Tahibacter amnicola: one gene and its partner. The protein of the gene in region 2 interacts with the protein of the main gene of each other region in a pairwise test. Links are inferred from orthologs where the notes say so. Each region holds a gene or a part of one and is shown on either strand. Other genes may lie near its edges. The genes, in order: acpP and bioH.

Region 1 (10,523 bases), 1.9 Mb from region 2 along the record:
GGCCAGGGCGCGCCAGTAGAGTTCCGGTGCGGCGCTCAGTCCCTGCTGGCGGACGAGACGGACGATGCCCAGAAACGATGATCCATTGGGAACATCCAGCACACGCGCATCCGTCTGGGTCAGCGGCGCGTCCGAGAATTGCACCCAGTCGCGATACGCCAGTCCACCGACGACGGCAGAGGCCACCAGAAGGATCAGGAACAGCAGGCCCAGCGGGCGACGGCGGCGGCGACGGCTCATACGGCAACCATCACGCCGATACGCTGCAGATGCGCCTGTGCACGCCGCACGAAGGTGCCAGGCACATGGCGGCGACCATCGCACTCGGCGACAGGCAGGGCCCCGCGAATACTGGAGGTCAGGAACAATTCCTCGGCGTGCATCAGGTCTTCCAGAGTGAGGGGCCGCACTGTCACCGGCAGGGCCGACAGCAGTTCTTCCCGGACGACACCCGCCACGCCGCAGTGATCGACGGCCGGGGTGACAAGGGTGCCACCGAGTGCGACGAAAATATTTGCCGCTGTCGCCGAAATCAGGTTTCCGTCGACATCGCAGACGAGGCCTTCGGCGATATCCGCGGCTTGCCACTCCGCGCGGGCGAGCACCTGCTCCAGACGGTTGAGATGCTTCATGCCAGCCAGCAACGGCTGTCGCGCGAGGCGCGTCTGGCACAGATGCACTTTCACACCGCACTCGACCGCAGCGGACGCAACGACCGGCGCCGCGCCGGCGGCAATGACGCAGGTGGGCTGCGGTGATGCGGGCGCCGCATAGCCCCGCTCACCGGGACCCCGCGTCCAGGTGATTCTCAGCGCGGCGCAGGGCCAGGTGCCGGCCGCCTCTTCGCAGCGCGACCGCAGCGCCTGCGCATCCGGAAGTGGCAGACCCAGTCGCACGCAGCCGGATGCGAGCCGAGCCATATGGCGTTGCCACAGCGGCGCCGTTCCATCCCGGAAGAGCACGGTTTCAAACAGACCGTCGCCGTACAACAGCCCGCGATCCATGGGATGGATCCGCTCGCCGGAAGCCCCGTCGACACGGACGTGAAGTGTCACGAATCCGCTCCCAGCGCGCGCAGCATGCCACGTGCCTTGGCGCGCGACTCATCGAGTTCCTTGTCCGCAATTGAATCCACCACGATGCCGGCACCGGCGCGGAAACGCACCGTCGAGCCCACACGCGTCATGGTGCGGATCAGGATGTTGAGGTCCATGTCGCCGTCGCGATTGAGGTAGCCCATCGAACCGGTGTAGGCGCCGCGCCCCTGCTGCTCGAGCTCGGCGATGATCTGCATGCAGCGCACCTTGGGGCACCCGGTGATCGTGCCGCCCGGAAACACCGCGCGGATCACCGCGCCTGGCGTGGTTCCATCGACCAGTCGCGCGCGCACATTCGACACGATGTGGTGCACGTGGGAATAGGTCTCCACGGTCATCAGCTCATTGACTTCGACCGTGCCGGCGCGGGCGATGCGACCCAGATCGTTGCGCTCCAGGTCGATCAGCATGATGTGCTCGGCGCGCTCCTTCGGGTGGCCGATCAGTTCGCGGATGCGGGCTGCATCGTCGTCACCGGGAAAACGCGGCCGGGTGCCGGCGATCGGGCGGGTCTGCACGCGATCACCGCGCGTCTCGACCAGGCGCTCCGGCGATGACGACAGCACGGCCCACTCCGGTTGCTGGAACAGGCCCGCAAAGGGCGATGGATTCGTGCGGCGCAGCTGCGCATACAGTCCGGCGGTCGACGCCGTCGGATCAATCCAGGCGCGCCATTCGCGCGACAGATTGACCTGGAACACATCACCGGCGATGAGATAGTCAATCACGCGCGCGACGCCGTCGGTGTAGCGCTGCGGCGCGTCTTCCTCGATCGACTGCGCGTGCACCGGCGCCTGCGCCACCGGGAGGGCGCACTCCACGTCTCGCTCCAGCGCATCGAGCAGGGCCGCAAATGCCGGCTCGGCCACCAGGTAGGTACGCCGCTCGTGGTGGTCGACCAGCACTGCCGCCGGACAGCGCACTGCGCAGGCGACCGGCATGACAGCTTCCGGTGCCGGCGGGAGCTGGAGCACCGGCTCGACCTGCTGTGCCATCTCATACGCCAGGTACACGCCCCAGCCACCGCGGAACGGCAATTCGGCCGACACCGGCGATGTGCGCAACGATTGCCACAGGCGATCGAGCGCCGCGAGGAAGTCCGTACCGTGATCGTTGCCTTCGGCGTCCGTCACGCGGCCGCCGAACGGCTGGCTCAATGCGTCCTGCGGAAAAGCCAGCAGGATGTCCCAGCGCGACTGGTGCGTACCGTACGCCACACTTTCAAACAGGCAGGGATAACGGGCCTGGTCAGATCCGGCGAGGGAGAGCAGATCGCGGGTGCCGTCAAGCACCCGCACGACAGGATTGGCGGTCAGCCCGGTATCCATTGCCATGGCGTGAATCCGCGAAGAAGCGGTGACTGGTTGCGCGGCGGTCTCGACCATGCGGTGTTTCCGCCCGGCCCCCGGCATCTCCGCCGGGGGCTGTCGGGTTGTTGTCAGATGCGCCGGAACGCCAGTGTTCCGTTGGTGCCGCCGAAACCGAAGGAGTTCGACAGCACGGTATCGACCTTCACATTACGGGCCGCACCAGGCACGAAGTCGAGGTCGCAACCTTCCCCGGGTTCATCGAGGTTGATCGTCGGCGGAATGATGCCGTGATAGATCGCCAGGATCGAGAAGATCGCCTCGACACCGCCTGCGGCGCCCAGCAGATGACCGGTCATCGACTTGGTCGACGACACCATCATCTTGTAGGCGTGGTCGCCAAAGCAGCTCTTGAGCGCCTGCGTCTCGGCGAGGTCACCGGCCTGGGTGGAGGTGCCATGGGCGTTCACGTAGGCCACATCGGCCGGGTTGATACCGGCATCGCGCAGGGCGTTGACCATGCAGCGCGCGGCACCTTCGCCGTTCTCGCTGGGCGAGGTCATGTGGTAGGCGTCGCCGCTCATGCCGAAGCCGGCGAGTTCGGCGTAGATGCGCGCGCCGCGGGCCCTGGCGTGTTCGTATTCTTCCAGCACCAGCACGCCGGCGCCGTCGGAGAGGACAAAGCCGTCGCGGTCCTTGTCCCAGGGGCGGCTGGCCTTGGTGGGTTCATCGTTGCGCTGGGACAGCGCACGCGCCGAACAGAAACCGCCGATCGCCGTGCCCGTGGTGGAATATTCCGCGCCGCCGGCGACCATGACGTCGGCGTCGCCGTAGGCGATCAGGCGCGCGGCCAGTCCGATGTTGTGCGTGGCCGTGGTGCAGGCCGTCACCGTGGCGAGATTGGGTCCCTTCACGCCGGTGATGATGGAGAGGTTGCCCGAAATCATGTTGATGATCGTCGAGGGCACGAAGAACGGCGAAATCTTGCGCGGGCCGCTCTGAGCCAGCGTCTGGCTGGTTTTTTCGATCGTGGTGATTCCGCCGATACCGGCGCCGACACTCACGCCGATCCGGTCGGCATTGGCGTCGGTGATCTCCAGACCCGAATCCTTCAGCGCATCCAGCGAGGCGGCGACGCCGTAGTGGATGAACGGATCCATTTTCTTGACGTCCTTTGCGGCGATCCAGTTGGCGGGATCGAAGCCACGGACTTCACCGGCGATGCGGGTGGAATAGGCACTGGCATCAAAATGCGTGATGGGCCCGATACCGCTGACACCGGCGACGATGTTGTTCCACGCCGTGGCCACGTCGTTGCCGACGGGACTGAGAATGCCAAGACCGGTAATGACGACGCGACGCTTGCTCATACGGTTGTGAGTTCCAATGCGCAGAGCCGACACCTGCCCTCCTGGGCACGTTCACGGCCGCAGCGCGTCGCGACTCGCCGGTATTGGGCGACGCGACGGAGCGGCAGGAGACGAGGCGCGGTTCCGGTGTACCTGTGTTCGCGCACCACGCGCCGGGTCCTGCGGGCAGCGCAATGCGGAATTCCAAAACGCAAGCTGCGCCATGCGGCGCAGCTCGTCTGAAGGATTGACGCCAGGCTCAGGCCTTGACGTGCGCCTTGATGTAGTCGACAGCCTGCTGAACCGTCGTGATCTTCTCGGCTTCCTCGTCCGGGATCTCGCACTCGAACTCTTCTTCCAGAGCCATCACCAGCTCTACGGTGTCGAGCGAGTCGGCGCCGAGATCGTCGACGAACGAGGCGTTCTGGGTAACGTCTTCTTCCTTGACGCCGAGTTGTTCGACGACGATCTTCTTGACGCGTTCTTCGATGCTGCTCATGTGTGCGACTTCCTCCCAACGGGATTTGTTCAATGAAATAAAGGTGGCTTCCTGCCCATCCGATCCTGGTCTGGTGTGAGTCCAGGATTGCCGCTCCGATGTTGCACATCGGCCGTGGGGGACTCTCGCGAGAGTCGCCCGCACGCTTCCTTGGCATCACGAAAGCTGGGAGATTGTAGAGGAATCGCACCGAGGCAACTAGATACGCCCGTTTGACTGGCGCGTATCGTCAACGCCTTGTTTTTCCGGGCCCCTGGGTTCCAGGGCCGGTTTTTCAAGGCATGTACATGCCGCCGTTCACGTGCAGCGTCTCGCCGGTGATCCAGGCGGCCGCCGGGGACGCCAGGAAGGCCACGGCCTGGGCGATATCGTCCGGCTGGCCGAGGCGGCCCAGGGCGATCTGGCCGAGCATGGCGGTTTTTTGCTCTTCCGGCAGCGACTTGGTCATGTCGGTGTCGATGAAACCGGGCGCAACCACGTTGACCGTGATGCCGCGGGAGCCGATTTCGCGCGCCAGCGACTTCGAGAAAGCAATGATGCCGGCCTTGGCTGCGGCGTAGTTGGCCTGGCCCGGATTGCCGGTCACGCCGATCACCGAGGCGATGCTGATGATGCGGCCCTTGCGCGCCTTCATCATGCCGCGCATCACGGCCTTGGACGTGCGGTACACCGAGCTGAGGTTGGTATCGAGGACGGCCTGCCAGTCGTCATCTTTCATGCGCATCAGGAGCTGGTCGCGCGTGATGCCGGCATTGTTGACCAGGATGCTGATCGGGCCGAACTCCTTGCTGGCGCCCTCGATGAGCGCATCGACCGCCGCGCCGTCCGTCACATTCACTACGCGCCCGACGCCACCGAGCGGCGCCAGTGCTTCGCCGATGGCCGCCGCGCCCGATTCGCTCGTCGCCGTACCGATGACGGTGGCGCCGCGTTCGGCCAGGCGCCGGGCAATGGCCGCGCCGATGCCGCGGCTGGCGCCGGTCACCAGCGCGATTTCGCCTTGAAGATCTCCACTCATAGCATTCTTCCTGTTGTGGAATTGCACAGCGACGGGCGTCGCTCCCTACCCTGCCCTCGTGACAACCGCCAGCGCTTCAGCGCCAGTCGGCCAGGGCCTGTTCCAGATCAGCCGGCTGGCCAACGGCGCGGCCTTCGATGGATTTGTCGATGCGCTTGATCAGCCCCGTCAGCACCTTGCCGGGACCACACTCGACGGCCCGCGTGACGCCGCGCGCCGCCAGCGCCTGGACGCATTCCGTCCAGCGCACCGGCAGGAACAGCTGGCGATGTAGGGCCCCGCGGATGTCATCGAGCGTTTCAGAGGCCTTGGCATCGGCGTTCTGTATCACCGGCACCGACGGCAGCGACCAGGCGAGGGCGGCCATGCGTTCGGCCAATGCGTCGGCTGCCCCGCGCATCAATGCGCAATGGGACGGCACGCTGACAGCCAGCTTGACCACCTTTTTGATGCCCAGCTCGCCGAGGCGGGCAATCGCGCGGTCCACCGCCTCGGCATTACCGGCGATGACCAGCTGGCCCGGCGAGTTGAAATTGGCCGGCGAGACAACCTGGCCTTCCGCCACCTCGGCGCAGGCCTGCGCGATCTGCGCATCTTCGCCGCCGATCACCGCTGCCATGGCACCGACACCCGGCGGAACGGCCTGCTGCATGAGGCGCCCACGCTCGGCGACCAGGGCGGCCGCCTCCGCAAGCCCCACGGCGCCGGCGCACACCAGGGCGGAGTATTCGCCCAGGCTGTGCCCCGCCATCGCCGCCGGCATCGCACCGCCGCGGGCGCGCCAGACGCGCCAGACCGCGACCGAAGCCGCCAGGAGCGCCGGCTGGGTTGTTTCGGTGCTGTTGAGCACCCCCTCGGGACCCTGCTGGGAAATCGCCCAGAGATCCTTGCCCACGCCCGCGGACGCTTCTTCGAAGGTATGGCGGACCAGGGGTTCGGAGGCGGCCAGGTCAGACAACATGCCCACGGCCTGGGAGCCCTGGCCCGGGAACACGAAGGCCAGGGAGGGAACGGTCGAATCCGTCATGGGGGAGTCCTCGGAGCAGGGGTCAGTAGCGGACCAGGGCCGAGCCCCAGGTGAATCCGCCGCCGAAGGCTTCCATCAGCATCAGCTGTCCGCGCTGGACCTTGCCCGAGCGCACCGCGAAATCCAGCGCCAGCGGCACCGATCCGGCCGAGGTGTTGCCGTGGCGGTCCACGGTCACGATGACCCGGTCCATCGGCATCTCCAGCCGCTTGGCGGTGGCCTGGATGATGCGCAGATTGGCCTGGTGCGGGATCAGCCAGTCGATGGCGGACTTGTCCAGATCGTTCTTGGCAAGCGTCTCCTCGACCACGGCGTCCAGGGTCTTCACCGCGACCTTGAACACTTCGTTGCCGGTCATCAGCACGCGCACGCCGGCGTTCTTTTCCTCCGGGCGGAAGCCCGAGGAGACACCGACCGGATTCCACAGCAGTTCCTTGTAACCGCCGTCGGCGTGCAGGTGCGTGGAGATGACACCGGCTTCCGTATCGGCCGTGAGCACGACCGCGCCGGCGCCATCGCCGAACAGCACGCAGGTGCTGCGGTCGGACCAGTCGAGCATGCGGGTCAGCGTTTCCGCACCGACCACCAGCGCCTTGCGCGCGTTGCCGGAGCGGATGAATTTGTCGGCCACGCTCAGGGCGTAGATAAAGCCCGAGCACGCCGCATTGACGTCAAAAGCCGCGCAGCCGTTGGCACCCAGGCGATGCTGGAGCAGGCAGGCGGTGGACGGGAAGATGAGGTCGGGCGTGGTCGTGCCGACGACGATGAGGTCGAGATCCTTGACCGCGACGCCGGCCGATTCGAGTGCTGCCCGGGCAGCGCGCTCGGCGAGATCGGAGGTGGTCTGCCCCTCCGCCGCCACATGACGCTGGCGGATGCCGGTGCGCGAATGGATCCACTCGTCCGTGGTATCGACGAGCGATTCGAGATCCGCGTTTGTGAGCACTTTTTCGGGCAGGTAGCTGCCGGTGCCCGCGATGCGTGAATAGATCAGAACACTTTCCCCTTGCCGGAAGCCGGCCACGGATGCCCGACCGCGACACGGACAATCAACGCAAGCGCGCAGTCAGAAGTGCCGGTCGGGCAACCCCGTCCCGGGTGCCGAACGCGCGCTCACGGTCTCTGCAAACGAAATCCGGCGCTTTCGCGCCGGAATTCAAGGCAAGTCGGACCGGAAGGTCCGCCTGGTCAATCTTCGCTCGGCACCGAACCCTTGGTGTCAATGACCTTGCGGCCACGGTAGTAGCCGTCCTTGGTCACGTGGTGGCGGACGTGGATCTCGCCGGTGGTCGGGTCGGTCGCCAGCTGCTTGGCCGTCAGCGCGTCGTGCGAACGGCGCATGCCGCGGGTCGACGGGGTCTTGCGGGATTTCTGCACTGCCATGGGATTTCTCCAAAAAACTCGAATGTCTCGCGGCACGTGCCGCACTGCAACTGTCGACCGGCGTTGCGCCCGGAGCGCCCACGACGGAGCTATTTCTTCAACCGGCCCAGCACCGCGAAGGGATTGGGCCGATCCGAATCCATTTCTTCGGCCGGTCCACTCGACCAGGCCACTGCCGCCTCATCCGCGCCCGGCTTCACCGGGATCAGCGGCAAGGCCAACAGCAGTTCATCCTCGATGACGTCGGCAGGGCGGATTTCAGCCGACTCGAGCAACAGCGGCTCGTAGCCCGGCGGCAAACCTGCCTCTTCCTCTTCCCGCGTGATCAATCCCAGCCGGGTATCGATCGTCACAGGCCATTCAAACGGTTCCAGTGTACGCTGACAGGTCAGCGTCAGTCGGGCCTGCACCCGGATTGCCAGGAAGGCGGTTTCCAGGTCATCGCGACCGAATTCCACTTCATAGGCGACCGAGCCTGTGCTTGCCGCCACCGCCTCGGCCAGACGCGGCAGGCCGGCGATTGGCAGGGTGCCGTCGAATGAACGTCGTGCGCTCACCATGCGCCAGGCGTCCACAATGTCGGGGAAAGGCGCGGACATGGGCGCGCGAGAATAGGTTCCTGCCGGCCAGAAGTCAATCGAAACCGGTCTGGGGACCGCCACTTAGGCCATGTGGACCCCTCCGAAGGGCTCGGTTTACGCCCGTAGCCGCTTGCGGCAGACTGCGGCGCGACCGCCGGACGTCCGTATGACCTATCTCTTTGCGATCGCGATTTTCGTTGTACCGCTTGTCGTTTTCGTTGTCCTGCGCGAGCGCCGCTGGCGCCGGCGCGAGGCGGCCATCCGCGCCCTGCTCGATGGCGCCGACGCCCTGGAAGAACAGCTCCTGACCTGCCGCGAGCGCATGCAGACCCTGCGCGGCATGCTCGTCGACCTGCCCGAAGAGATGATCACCGACGCGGACGAAGCCCTGACCGCCGACGACAAGGTCCAGGCCGCCCTGCGCGATCTGCTGCAACACCGCCTGTGGATCAAGCAGCACGCCGTTGATGCCAGCCAGCCCGAACTGGACATAGCCGTCGCCGCGCTCGAACAGTCGCGGGCCTCCATGGGCCAGCAGCTGGATCGCCTCGCCGAGATCACCCATGCCCTGCGCGAGGCCCAGGGTCGATGAGCGCCGTGGCGGTGGATGTCGTCCTGGGCTCGACCTCGCGCTACCGCGCGGAGCTGCTGCGCCGCATCCTTCCGGCGTTCCGGCAGGTCGGCCCGGACGTCGATGAATCCCGCCGGGACGGGGAGGCGCCGGCCGGGCTCGCGGTGCGGCTGGCACGCGCCAAGGCACTGGCGGTCGCGGCGCGATGCCCCGGCGCCATCGTGATCGGCTCCGACCAGGTGGCCGCACTGGATCAGATCGTCCTGGGCAAGCCTGGCAGCGTGGAGCGCGCCCGGGCCCAGCTGTCCGCCTGCAGCGGGCGATCGGTCTCCTTTCATACGGCGCTCTGCGTGGTCGACGCAGCGGGCGCGCCGCGCGAGGCCCTCGACACCACTGTCGTCCGGTTCCGCGACCTGGCGGGTCAGGAGATCGACCGCTATGTGGCGGCCGAACAACCGCTCGACTGCGCCGGCAGCTTCAAGTGCGAAGGGCTGGGCATCACCCTGTTCGAGCGCATCCAGAACGAGGATCCGACCGCCCTCATCGGACTACCCCTCATCGCCCTGTGCCGCCTGCTGCGCGCAAGCGGCCTCACCTTACCCTGAATTGTCCGCCGCGCACTGTGCCGGCGCCTGCGGTCCCGGCACCCGGCCGCGGTACCAGCTGAAGATTTTCCGGCCGCCATACAGTCGCAGCCGCTGCACGAAGGTCAGGTCGGCCACGTGCCGGCACAGGTTCTGCAGCCACTGGGCCTGGCCTTCCTGCTTGGACGTCTCTTCCACCACCAGCAGCACCGGACTACCGCTCCGGGCAGCAAGGCCTGCCTCGTCCCGCTGCCAGATGCGTAGCTGCCCGGCGCGCCCGTGCTTGACGTTGCGGATGTGGTCCAGCGAATACACAGCTGGACCAGCGAGCTGGAAATCCAGTTCGGCGGCCAGCAAAAAGTTGTCGGCGACCAGCAGCGCGGACGGATCGGCGCGCAGCAGGTGGCGGGTCTCGGCACCCGCCTCGCGCCAACCGACGAAGTTCTGCGGATACAGCTTGAACTCGGCCAGCGTCTGGATCGATGCGGGATGGGCCGCCATCGCCAGGTAGGCCGTCGCCAGACCCGTTCCGATTACGCCCAGTCCGTACACCCAGCGTTGCGCGTGGCGGCGGGAAAGATCCAGCAGCAGCGGGACCAGGAGTACAGCGGCCACGTACGCGGGCAGCGGCCAGTGCACGCGGAAGCGCACATCGTCCGCAAACAGGCCAAACAACAGGTAGCCCAGCGCGATCCCCACGCCGCTGCAGGCCAGCACCGCCACGCGCGGATCGGCGTCGCGCTGGCGCCATCCCCGCCATAGCGCCAGCAGCATCACGCCGTAAAGCAGGGGGGTCGAGGCAATGGTCTGCTCCACCAGCTGGGCCAGGCCACTCCACTGGAATCGCCAGGGGTGTCGCTCGACGAACTGGAAGCTCATCCCATGCCAATCATGCGAGGCGTTGAACAGCACGAGGGGCACCAGTCCCGTTGCCGCAATTGCCAGCGCCAGCCACAACCCCGGACGACGAAACTGGGCTCGACCGTGCGCACTGCCGAGCAGGAACACCGCGCCACCAAGCAGCAGCATCGCCGCGCGGTAGTGGCTGAACCAGGCGACGGCAAGGCTGACACCAACCAGGACCCAGGCACGCCATCCGCCCTGCGT
Region 2 (10,586 bases):
GAGGACGAGGCGATCCGCGTCTTTGGCGACAACCTGAAGGACCTGTTGCTGGCGGCCCCTGCGGGCCCGAAAGTCGTCATGGGGCTTGATCCGGGCATCCGTACCGGCGTCAAGGTGGCGGTGGTCGATGGCACCGGCAAGCTTCTGACGACCCACACCGTTTACCCGCACGAACCGAAGAACCAGTGGGACCAGTCCATCGCGCAGCTCGCGGCCATGTGCAAGCAGCTGGGCGTGAACCTGATCGCCATCGGCAATGGCACGGCCTCGCGTGAAACCGACAAGCTCGTCGGCGACATGCTCAAGAAGCATCCGGATATCAAGCTCGCGAAGGTCGTGGTCAGCGAGGCCGGCGCCTCGGTGTATTCCGCCTCGGAAATGGCCGCCAGGGAATTCCCGGAACTCGACGTGAGCCTGCGCGGCGCGGTGTCGATTGCGCGCCGTCTGCAGGATCCACTGGCCGAACTGGTGAAGATCGAACCCAAAGCCATTGGTGTGGGCCAGTACCAGCACGACGTGAACCAGGTGAAGCTGGCGCGCGCGCTGGATGCCCGCGTGGAAGACTGCGTGAACGCGGTGGGCGTCGACGTCAACACGGCGTCCGCGCCACTGCTGGCCCGCGTCGCCGGCCTGTCCGCCTCGGTGGCGGAGAACGTCGTGAAATTCCGCGATGCCAACGGCCCGTTCAAGACGCGCGACGCACTCAAGAAAGTACCGCGGCTGGGCGACAAGGCGTTCGAACAGTGCGCCGGCTTCCTGCGTATTCCGGCCGGTGACAATCCGCTCGACGCCTCGTCTGTCCATCCGGAGGCCTACCCGGTGGTCGAGCGCATCATCAAGGCCTGTGGCCGCGAGGTGCGCCAGATCATCGGCGACACCAGCTTCCTCAAGACGCTGCGGGCCGAGCAGTTCACCGACGACACCTTCGGCCTGCCGACCGTGCGCGACATCCTGCGTGAACTGGAAAAACCCGGCCGCGACCCGCGCCCGGAGTTCGTCACCGCGGCTTTCGCCGAGGGCGTGGAAGATCTCAAGGACCTCAAGCCCGGCATGGTGCTGGAAGGCCGCGTGTCCAACGTCGCGGCGTTCGGTGCCTTCGTCGATATCGGCGTGCACCAGGACGGCCTCGTGCATGTGTCCGCGCTGTCGACCAAGTTCGTGAAAGACCCGCGCGAGGTGGTGAAGGCGGGCGATGTGGTCAAGGTGAAGGTGCTGGAGGTCGATATCCCGCGCAAGCGCATCGCCCTGACCATGCGCCTGGACGACCCGCTCGGCGATACCCGCACCAGCGCGCCGGGTGCCGCGGCAGCCCGCAAGGATGACCGCGGGCCGCGTCGTGACGGCGCGTCGCGTCCCGGCGGTGCGCGGCCCGGCAGTGCGCCGGCGCCGACCAACAACGCCTTCGCCGACGCGTTCGCGCGCGCCAAGCGAAACTGACCGATGCTGCGGCCCGGCATTGCAGTCATCGTGGCCCTCGGGCTGGCGGTGGCGCCAGCCGGTGCCGCCATCCGCTCAACGCCCGTGCCCCTGCCCATGCAGGGTCACGCGGCGCAGCCCGGCCTCGATACGGACGCCAAGGGCGACATCTACCTGAGCTGGATCGCGACGGCCGCGAAAGGTCACCAACTGCGCTTCAGCCGCTGGGACGGCAAGGGCTTCACCGTGTCGGCCACCGTCGCCCAGGGCACGCGGTGGTTCGTGAACTGGGCCGATGTGCCTGGCCTGCGCGTCATGCCCGACGGCGCCCTGGTGGCCTGGTGGCTGGAGAAGACGGCGCCGGGCACCTATGCCTACGGCGTCCGCCTGACGCGCTCGGCCGATGGCGGCAGGACCTGGTCCGACGCCGTATCGGCGCACGCCGACAGCAGCCCCGCCGAACACGGTTTCGTTTCGCTCTGGCCAATGGACGCACACCGGTTCGCCCTGGTCTGGCTCGATGGCCGCGACGCGCCGTCCGAGGACGCCCATGACCACGGCGGCGAAGGCGCCACCGGGCTGCGGACGGCGGTCTTCTCCAGTGCGATGCAGGCAGCGGGTGAATCGCTGATCGACGCCCGTGTGTGCGACTGCTGCCAGACCGACGTGGCGCTGGCCCGCCAGGGGCCGGTCGTCGTATTCCGCGACCGGAGCGAGAAGGAAATTCGCGACATTGCCGTGGTGCGCTGGGACGGCAGCCGCTGGAGTACGCCGCGGCCCGTCCATGCCGATAACTGGACGATGCCGGGATGTCCGGTAAATGGCCCGGCCGTCGCCGCCCGGGGCGATGATGTCTACGTCGCCTGGTACACGGCGCCAGGCGACCAGCCTACGTTGCGCCTGGCGCGTTCTACGGACGGCGGCGCCTCCTTCGCCGCGCCGGTGACTTTGCCCGCGCGGCGGTCAGTCAGCGGGCGGGTGGACCTGGCCCTGGTGAAGGACGCCGTCTGGGTGAGCTGGCTGGAAGAAACGGACGAGGGCGCCTTCCTCATGGCAGCCCGTTACACCAGCGATTTGTCGACAGTGGATACCACCCAGATCGCGACCTTGCCCCGTGGCCGCGGAACGGGCGTTCCGCGCCTGGCGCCCCACGGAGATGGCGCCTTCCTCGTCTGGACAACGGTGACCGATGGCCAGCCACAGCTGCGTGCCGCGCAACTGAGCGAGGCACCGGCGGACTGAGCGTGAATGCGGCCGGTCCATCGGCTGGCGCGCGTCACCTCGGGTCCGGCGCGTGCGGCCGTTGGAGCCGCCGGCGACGCGGGCTATCCTCTGCCGTCCGATCCTCCACGGCACTCCCATGCGTTTTGAAGGCACCGATCGTTACGTGGCCACGGATGAGCTCAAGCTCGCCGTCAACGCCGCAATCACCCTGCAGCGACCCCTCCTGATCAAGGGCGAGCCGGGCACCGGCAAGACCTTGCTCGCCGAAGAGGTGGCCCGCTCACTCGGCGCGCCACTGTTCGAATGGCACATCAAATCGACCACAAAGGCCCAGCACGGCCTCTATGAGTACGACGCCGTAGCGCGGCTGCGCGATTCGCAGCTGGGCGAGGCGCGTGCGTCGGAGATCGCCAACTACGTGGTGCCAGGCAAGCTGTGGCAGGCCTTTGTGAGCGATCAGCGCGCGGTCGTGCTGATCGACGAGATCGACAAGGCCGATATTGAATTTCCGAACGATCTGCTGCGCGAACTCGATCGCATGGATTTCCACGTCTACGAAACGCGCCAGACCATCACGGCCCTGCACCGGCCGATCGTGATCATCACCTCCAACAATGAAAAGGAACTGCCGGACGCCTTCCTGCGCCGCTGCTTCTTCCACTACATCCGCTTTCCCGATGCCGAAACGCTCAGCGCGATCGTTGACGTGCATTACCCGGGCATCAAGAAGGAACTCGTGCACGAGGCACTGACGGCATTCTTCGCCTTGCGCGAAGCGCCGGGTCTCAAGAAGAAGCCCAGTACCTCGGAACTGCTCGACTGGCTGAAGCTGCTGCTGGCTGAGGATATCGGCGTCGAAACGCTGCGCGAGCGTAACCAGCGTAAATCGATTCCGCCGCTCTACGGCGCGCTGCTCAAGAACGAAGCGGACGTGCAGCTGTTTGAGAAGATTGCGTTTCTGGCGCGGCGCGGCGGCTGAGACACCGCGCCGGCCGAACGTTTAATCGACCTGGAACGATTGGAGCGTCACGGGCAGGTTGTCGATGACAAACTGCAAGGATGTCGGTGTGAGGACAAAATGTCCGCCGAAACCTCCCGTGTGCCCGGTGACCGTGAATCGGAAATGCGAAAGGTCAAATCCCGTTTGCTGCGAGAACGTCATGAGCGTAAAGCTGCTGCCGATGACGTGGAAGCCAGTCTTAAAGACAAAATGGAGAATGCCGTCCTGCCCACGCTGCAGCTCGCCTTGTACCGCGACCAGATCCCTCTCGCCTTGTTCCGTCAAATCGAAGTGAACATATGCTTCGCTGTTGACCGCCAGACTACTGAAGGTCATCGTCCCGGGTACCCATTGCAGCTCGAATGGCGAATCGCCAGGACGCAGTACGGCGTATCGAGCAAGTACGGCATTGCCGAAGTGCCCGCCGCCCATCAAATATGGCACCGCTGGTAGTCCGGTACTTTCCAGCGTTGTTGTGGCGTTAGGAATTGTAGAGCCCGCGGGTAGCCAAACCATGCCATCGCGGACAGTAATAGCGCCCGTCAGCGACTGCGTTCCAACCATGCCCAGGGCACCGGGTCCCGTCTTGGTAAGTGAGCCGCTGCCGCTGATTCCTCCGCCGACCACGACGTGGCTATTGCTAGCCTCCACGATATGGAAATGCGTGGAGGCATCGAGGATCACGGCGGGTAATGCCGGGGCAGTCGTCGGATGATGGCCGGCGGATTCAAAGTAGGGTGCCGTTCCAGCAAACCGTACGGTTCCATTCTCCAAATTCCACGCCTCGCCAGCGCCAGCGCAGCTATCGACAATTCGGTTTACTGTAACCGTTCCACCAAGATCGATGTGGAAGCCCTGGCCGCCGCTGCAGGAAAGTGAAACGTCAGCTGTTGCTGAGTCGGGAACGATCTGTGGTGACCAGTTGGACGCCACATTCCAGCTGCCGCCGTCGGGCCCGACATAGGCGGCGGCATGCGCGGCAGTCGTCCCGACCAAGCCGACAAGAAGGGCTGTGATGCGGCGGGCGGAGAAGGTTCCGGGAATGAAAAGCATGCGTCAGGCTCCAGGCGAGAGGTACGTCACCGGCGGGAGGCGTCGACTTCAACGTTCGTCGTTGCCTTCCCGGTTACGGCGCCGTCCTGCCCTACGTGAAACCGTGGCGGCGATGATCATCGCCGATGAAGCAGGAGCTGACACGAACTGGACGGCTCGTGGGCCGTCCAGTGGCGCGAGGCGGGATCAGTTCGGCTTTTTCTTCGAAACCGTATCGAAGCGCGCAACGGCGCGGTCATGCAGCGGCTTGGCGTCGGCTTCGCTCACGTCGGTGACGGCGCCGCCTTCCTTCTTGGTATGCAGCACGAACAGGCCCTGGGCGTCCCAACCCAGGCGGGTCACCGAATTGGGTTTTTCGGCCATCGCGGCGACGCGTTCCTGCACCACGGCCATCGGCTTGCCGTTCTCGTGGTAGGCAAAGTAGATATTGACGCGGCCCTTGTCGCCGTAATCGGTGATCTCGCGGATGTAGCGCAGGCCGTTCTTGTCGAAGAAGCCATCCCACGCGGTGGTGCTGGTTTCGTCTTCGCTGGCGCCCTTGGCGACCTTCATGCCGCCGATGGCGCGTTCGAGCATGCCGTATTCGGATTCCAGCTTTTCCGACGCCGTCGGTTCGGGCGCGAGCTGGATTTCCACCTTGGCCGGCGAGCCCTTGGTCAGGACCGGGTATTCGCGCGGGGCCAGGTAGCTGCGTTCGCCGTCCTTGACGCGGGCGATCAGTATGTAGAACGAGTTCGGGTCGATCTTGCCCGGCTCGACGTCCAGCTTGAACGGCATCGGCATCGCGGCCACATTCGTCGTCGAGGAGGCGACCTGCACCTTGGGCTTGGCCGAGACGTTGAACAGTTCCAGGGTCAGCGTGGCGGCGGGCGACAGCTGGGCAGGGACCTTGAGCGCCACCTGGCCCGTCACCGCGGAGGCGATCGCCGCCTGGCTGGCCTGGGCCGCGGGCTTGTTGGCATCGGTCGACGGACCGCAGGCAACCAGGCCGACACTGGCAATGAGCAACGGAAGGGCAAGCTTGTGCACGGGTGGATCTCCGCAAACGTAGAATTCTGGCCGGGCGCAGCGAGCGCGGCCGACTGAGAGGGCCCGACAGCCTAGCGATTTTTGCCGACGCTGTCCTGGCATCGAAAGTCGAATAATGCCATCAACCCGCGGCCCGGCGCGTGCTCTGGGCCGATGCCTGCGCGAATGGACAGGACTTGACGTATGTTGATCCGATTTTTCTCTGGCTGCGCAGCCAGGGGCTCAAACCCAGCCTCAATGAGTTGCTTGCCTTGCTGGGGGCGCTCCAGGCCGGTTTTGCCCGGTTATCGCTGGACGAGTTCTACCACCTGGCCCGCCTTTGCCTGGTCAAGGATGAAACCCAGTTCGACCGCTTCGACCGGGCCTTCGGCGGCTTCTTCGCCGGGGTGGATGCCGCGGCGGTCGAACTCTACGGTCGTATTCCCGAGGAATGGTTGCGGCGCGAGTTCGACCGCGTCTTCACCGACGAGGAAAAGGCCCAGGTCGAGGCCCTGGGCGGCCTGCAACGGCTGATGGAGCAATTGCAGCAGCGCCTGGCGGAACAGGATGGCGTGCATCGCGGCGGATCGCGCTGGATCGGAACCGGCGGCACCTCGCCGTTCGGCAATTCCGGATACAACCCGGAGGGCGTCCGCATCGGGGGCCGGTCGGGCCAGCGCCGCGCGGTGAAGGTCTGGGACAAGCGCGAGTTCCGCAACCTTGATGACACGCGCGAGCTCGGCACACGCGACATCAAGCTGGCCCTGCGCGCCCTGCGCCGGCTGGCGCGCACGGGCGCCGAGAACGAGCTGGACCTGGACGGCACCATCCGCGCCACGGCGCGCAATGCCGGATGGCTCGACCTGAAGCTGCGCCCGGAACGGCACAACGCGGTCAAGGTGCTGCTGCTCCTGGATATCGGCGGCTCGATGGACGATCACGTGCGGATCTGCGAGGAGGTCTTCTCCGCTGCACGTGCGGAGTTCAAGCACCTGCAGCACTACTACTTCCACAATTTCGTGTACGAGCGGGTCTGGCGCGACAACGCGCGGCGCTGGGACGTGCACCAGCGCACGCTCGACCTGCTGCATACCTATCCGGCCGACTACAAGCTGGTGATCGTCGGCGATGCCAGCATGAGTCCCTACGAAATCACCGAGCCCGGCGGCAGCATCGAGCACATGAACGAGGAAGCCGGCGCGGTGTGGCTCAAGCGTCTGACCGACGTCTACCGGCGTGCCATCTGGCTCAATCCGGTGGACGAATCGCGCTGGAACTGGACACCGTCGATCGGCATCACGCGCGAACTGATGGACGGCCGCATGTTTCCGCTCACCCTCGCGGGCCTCAACAAGGCCGTCGACGCGCTACGCGGCCGCTAGCGGCCGCGTCAGGTTTCGCGCCGGCGAATCTTGAGCTGGTCGACCGGGAAGGTGGCGATATCCACGCCGCGGCTGCGGCGTGGTTGCCCGGCTTCCGGGCCCCAGGCATGCGCATAGATCACCTCGTAGGTGGCCGGCAGCACGCCGTCGCGCCGGAAGGGCTCGTAGGCGGCCGCGACGGCGGCCAGGCGCGATTTGCCGGTGAGGGTACGGCTGCGGCCGCTGTCGGCGTTGGTCGCGCCGATCGCCTTGAGGTCGCGCATCAGTCCCATGGTGTCCGGGTAGGTGAGGGTGAAATCCTCGCCGTCGAGCACCGGATCACGAAACCCGGCAGCCAGCAGCGCATCGCCGACGCGCTGGATATCCGCAAACCGGCTCACGTGTGGCGCCCGATCCACTTCCGCCCAGGCTGCGCGCAATTCGTGCAGCGTCATCGGGCCGAAAGTCGACAGCGCGAGCATTCCCTTGGGGCGCAACACACGCCGGAACTCATCGAACAGGGCCGGCAGGTCGTCGATCCACTGGATGCACAGGTTCGAGAACAGCACATCGACGCTGGCATCGGCCAGGGGCAGGGCGCGCGCATCGGCGCAGATCCGCGGCAGTGGCCGCAACCAGCTGCCCTGGCGCCTGGCCTGGCGCAGCATCGGCAGGGCCAGATCCATGCCGATCACCTGGGCCTGTTTCCAGCGTTTGCGCAGCAGGCCGGAAGCACGGCCCGGTCCGCAGCCCAGGTCGATCACGCGCAGCGGCGCGGTCTGCAGGTATTCCAGGCGTTCCAGCAGGCGGTCTTCCACCACTTTCTGCAGCACGGCATGGCTGGCGTAGCTCGCTGCCGCGCGGCCGAAGGCCTGGCGCACATGGCGGATATCGAAGGGAGGCGTCATGCGCTGATCTCCGCATGAAAGGACCGGATGGCGGCAGCCACCTCGTCGCCGTGGGCGATGAAGGGCGCGTGGCCGGCGGCGGTTTCCAGGTAGCGTCCCTGCGGGCTGGTCTGCGCGGACCAGCGCATTGCCGCGGCGGGAATCAGGCGGTCGCGGCGCCCGGCAATCCACAGGCTCGGGACGCGAAGGTCCGGCAGGTCGCCGCGAAGATCCGTCTGCTCCAGCACGCCCAGGCCCTCGCACAGTACCTGCAGCGCCGGTTCGCCGCGGTCGAACACGTGCGCCTTCAGCTCGCGCAGCTCCGACTGGGCGTGGTCCGAGCCGTGCGCTTCCAGGGCCAGGAATCGGTCGATGGTGCGGTGGTAGTCCTTGCGCAGGCCTTCGGCGAACTGGCGGAAGACATCGGCGGACACCGCATGGGGCCAGTCATCGGCAACGACAAAGCGCGGACTGGCGGCGATCAGGCAGACACCCCGGACGGTGCCAGGCATCAGGCGCGCCGCTTCCAGGCAGACCAGGCCACCCAGGGACCAGCCGATCCACAGGGCCGGTGGCACAGCGGCGGCCACCTCCCGCGCGAACGCCGTCGGGTCCAGGCTTGCCTCGCGATCGGCGCTGCGGCCATGGCCGGGCAGGTCCACGAGATGGAGCCGGAACGCGGCCGACAACCGTTCGGTCAGGGGGGCGAAAATGCCGCTGTGCATCGCCCAGCCATGGATCAGGACAAGATCAGGGCCGTGGCCCAGGGTTTCGATATGCATGATGTCGGTCGATGGCGGCAGCACGGGAACGCACCGCCTGGAATCTTCAGGAAAGCCTCTGCCGCACGTGGCTGATAGCGTCGAGCAGCGCTTCGACGTCCGCTTCGCCGTGGTGCACCGAAAACGTCACGCGCAGGCGCGACTTGCCCGACGGTACCGTCGGTGGTCGGATTGCCGGCACATAGAAGCCCAGCTCCAGCAAACCCCGGGACAGCGCGACAGCGGTTTCCGCCGAACCGGCCAGTACCGGCTGGATCGGTGTGGTGGATGGCACCAATTCCAGGCCGCGCGCCGCGGCGCCGTGGCGGAAATGCGCCACCAGGTGGGCCAGCCGCTCGCGCCGCCAGGATTCGAACCGGGCGATCTCCACAGCCACGCGCGCCGCGGCGGCCAGCGCCGGCGGCATGGCGGTCGTATACACATAGCTGCGCGCCCGCTGCACCAGGCCGTCGATCATCGTGGCATCGCCCGCGACAAAGGCACCGGCAACCCCGAGCGCCTTGCCCAGCGTGCCCATCAATACCGGCACGTCCCCGGCTGACAGCCCGGCCTGTGCGACACAGCCGGCGCCTTCCGGCCCGACCACGCCCAGGCCGTGGGCGTCATCCACGTGCAGCACCGCACCCTCCTCGCGGCACAGTCGGGCCAGCGCGCCGAGCGGGGCAATGTCGCCATCCATGCTGAACACGCCGTCGGTGGACAACACGGCTGCTTTCGATGGATCGGCCGCCAGCTGGCGCCGGGCACTGTCCACATCGCCATGCACGTAGCGCCGCAGACAGGCTCCCGCCAGGCGGGCTCCGTCGATCAGGCTGGCGTGATTGAGCTTGTCCTGGACCGCACTGTCGCCTTCGTCCAGGAGCGCCGCTAGCACACCGATGTTGGCCATATAGCCGGTGGAGAACAGCAGGGCACGGTCGCGTCCGGTCCAGCGGGCCAGGTCCTGCTCCAGCGCCTCGTGCTCGCCGCGATGGCCACCGAGCAGGTGTGCCGCCGTCGCGCCCACGCCCCAGCGCGATGCCGCCCGCCACAGCGCCTCGCGTAGGCGCGGATGCTGCGCCAGGCCCAGATAGTCGTTGCTGGCAAAACCCAGGAGGCGTCGCCCGTCGATCTGCAGCCAGGCCCCTTCGGCGGCCTGCACCGCGCGCACGCGCCGCAGCGTCCCGGCCGCCGCCCGCTCGGCCTGGACGCGGGCCAGGCGTTCGATCGGGTGGGGGCGGCGCATCGCTGCTGTGTCGGGTACGTACGGTGGATCAGGCCGCGGCGGCGCGGCCGCAGCCGCGCTCGCCGTCGGCCGCCGGCTCGCAGATATCCGCGTGCACGGTGCCCGGTTCCAGCACGACTTCCATCGGATGGATGCCCAGGCGACGGAACAAGGCCTGGTCGTGCTCCACATCCGGATTGCCCGTGGTCAGGAGCTTCTCGCCGTAGAAGATCGAGTTGGCGCCGGCCAGGAAGCACAGCGACTGCAGCTCATCGTTCATCTCCGCGCGGCCCGCCGACAGGCGCACCACGGACGCCGGCATCAGCAGCCGCGCCACCGCCACCGTGCGCACGAATTCGAACGGATCGAGCAGGGCGGTGCCGGCCAGCGGCGTGCCTTCCACCTGCACCAGCCGATTGATCGGCACCGAGGTCGGGTGTTCGGGCAGGTTGGCCAGGGTCTGCAAGAGCCCGGCGCGCTGCTCGCGCGTCTCGCCCATGCCGACGATGCCGCCGCAGCAGGTTTTCATGCCGGCCTGGCGCACGTTCTCGAGCGTGTCCAGGCGATCCTGGTATTCGCGGGTCTGGATGATCTCGCCGTAGAACTCCGGCGCGGTATCGAGGTTGTGGTTGTAGTAGTCCAGGCCCGCCT

The links.
Region 1: the proteins of bioH (region 2) and acpP interact in binary tests that used the Escherichia coli proteins (3 or more experiments, as listed by UniProt). The link is inferred for Tahibacter amnicola from one-to-one orthologs.

Annotation. Positions count from the first base shown.
Region 1 is NZ_CP104694.1:1,989,501-2,000,023, reverse strand. Bases 2,633-5,354 are described here. They hold acpP (acyl carrier protein), read right to left. Parts: upstream 4,253-5,354; coding sequence 4,013-4,252; downstream 2,633-4,012. Other genes in these bases: fabD (ACP S-malonyltransferase), read right to left, coding at 5,347-5,354; fabG (3-oxoacyl-ACP reductase FabG), read right to left, coding at 4,527-5,270; fabF (beta-ketoacyl-ACP synthase II), read right to left, coding at 2,633-3,774. Outside these bases: endolytic transglycosylase MltG, read right to left, coding at 1-240; pabC (aminodeoxychorismate lyase), read right to left, coding at 237-1,055; N4264_RS08455 (aminodeoxychorismate synthase component I), read right to left, coding at 1,052-2,425; more of fabF, read right to left, coding at 2,536-2,632; more of fabD, read right to left, coding at 5,355-6,297; N4264_RS08430 (beta-ketoacyl-ACP synthase III), read right to left, coding at 6,320-7,291; rpmF (50S ribosomal protein L32), read right to left, coding at 7,486-7,680; N4264_RS08420 (YceD family protein), read right to left, coding at 7,770-8,279; N4264_RS08415 (hypothetical protein), read left to right, coding at 8,428-8,853; N4264_RS08410 (Maf family protein), read left to right, coding at 8,850-9,437; N4264_RS08405 (ArnT family glycosyltransferase), read right to left, coding at 9,429-10,523. UniProt on the Escherichia coli protein: Carrier of the growing fatty acid chain in fatty acid biosynthesis.
Region 2 is NZ_CP104694.1:126,439-137,024, reverse strand. The notes cover bases 6,862-9,646. They hold bioH (pimeloyl-ACP methyl ester esterase BioH), read right to left. Parts: upstream 8,756-9,646; coding sequence 7,967-8,755; downstream 6,862-7,966. Other genes in these bases: bioF (8-amino-7-oxononanoate synthase), read right to left, coding at 8,778-9,646; bioC (malonyl-ACP O-methyltransferase BioC), read right to left, coding at 7,092-7,970; N4264_RS00515 (vWA domain-containing protein), read left to right, coding at 6,862-7,083. In the rest of the region: N4264_RS00540 (Tex family protein), read left to right, coding at 1-1,437; N4264_RS00535 (hypothetical protein), read left to right, coding at 1,441-2,658; N4264_RS00530 (AAA family ATPase), read left to right, coding at 2,777-3,619; N4264_RS00525 (hypothetical protein), read right to left, coding at 3,641-4,693; N4264_RS00520 (YbaY family lipoprotein), read right to left, coding at 4,880-5,722; more of N4264_RS00515, read left to right, coding at 5,899-6,861; more of bioF, read right to left, coding at 9,647-9,956; biotin synthase BioB, read right to left, coding at 9,985-10,586. UniProt on the Escherichia coli protein: The physiological role of BioH is to remove the methyl group introduced by BioC when the pimeloyl moiety is complete. It allows to synthesize pimeloyl-ACP via the fatty acid synthetic pathway through the hydrolysis of the ester bonds of pimeloyl-ACP esters.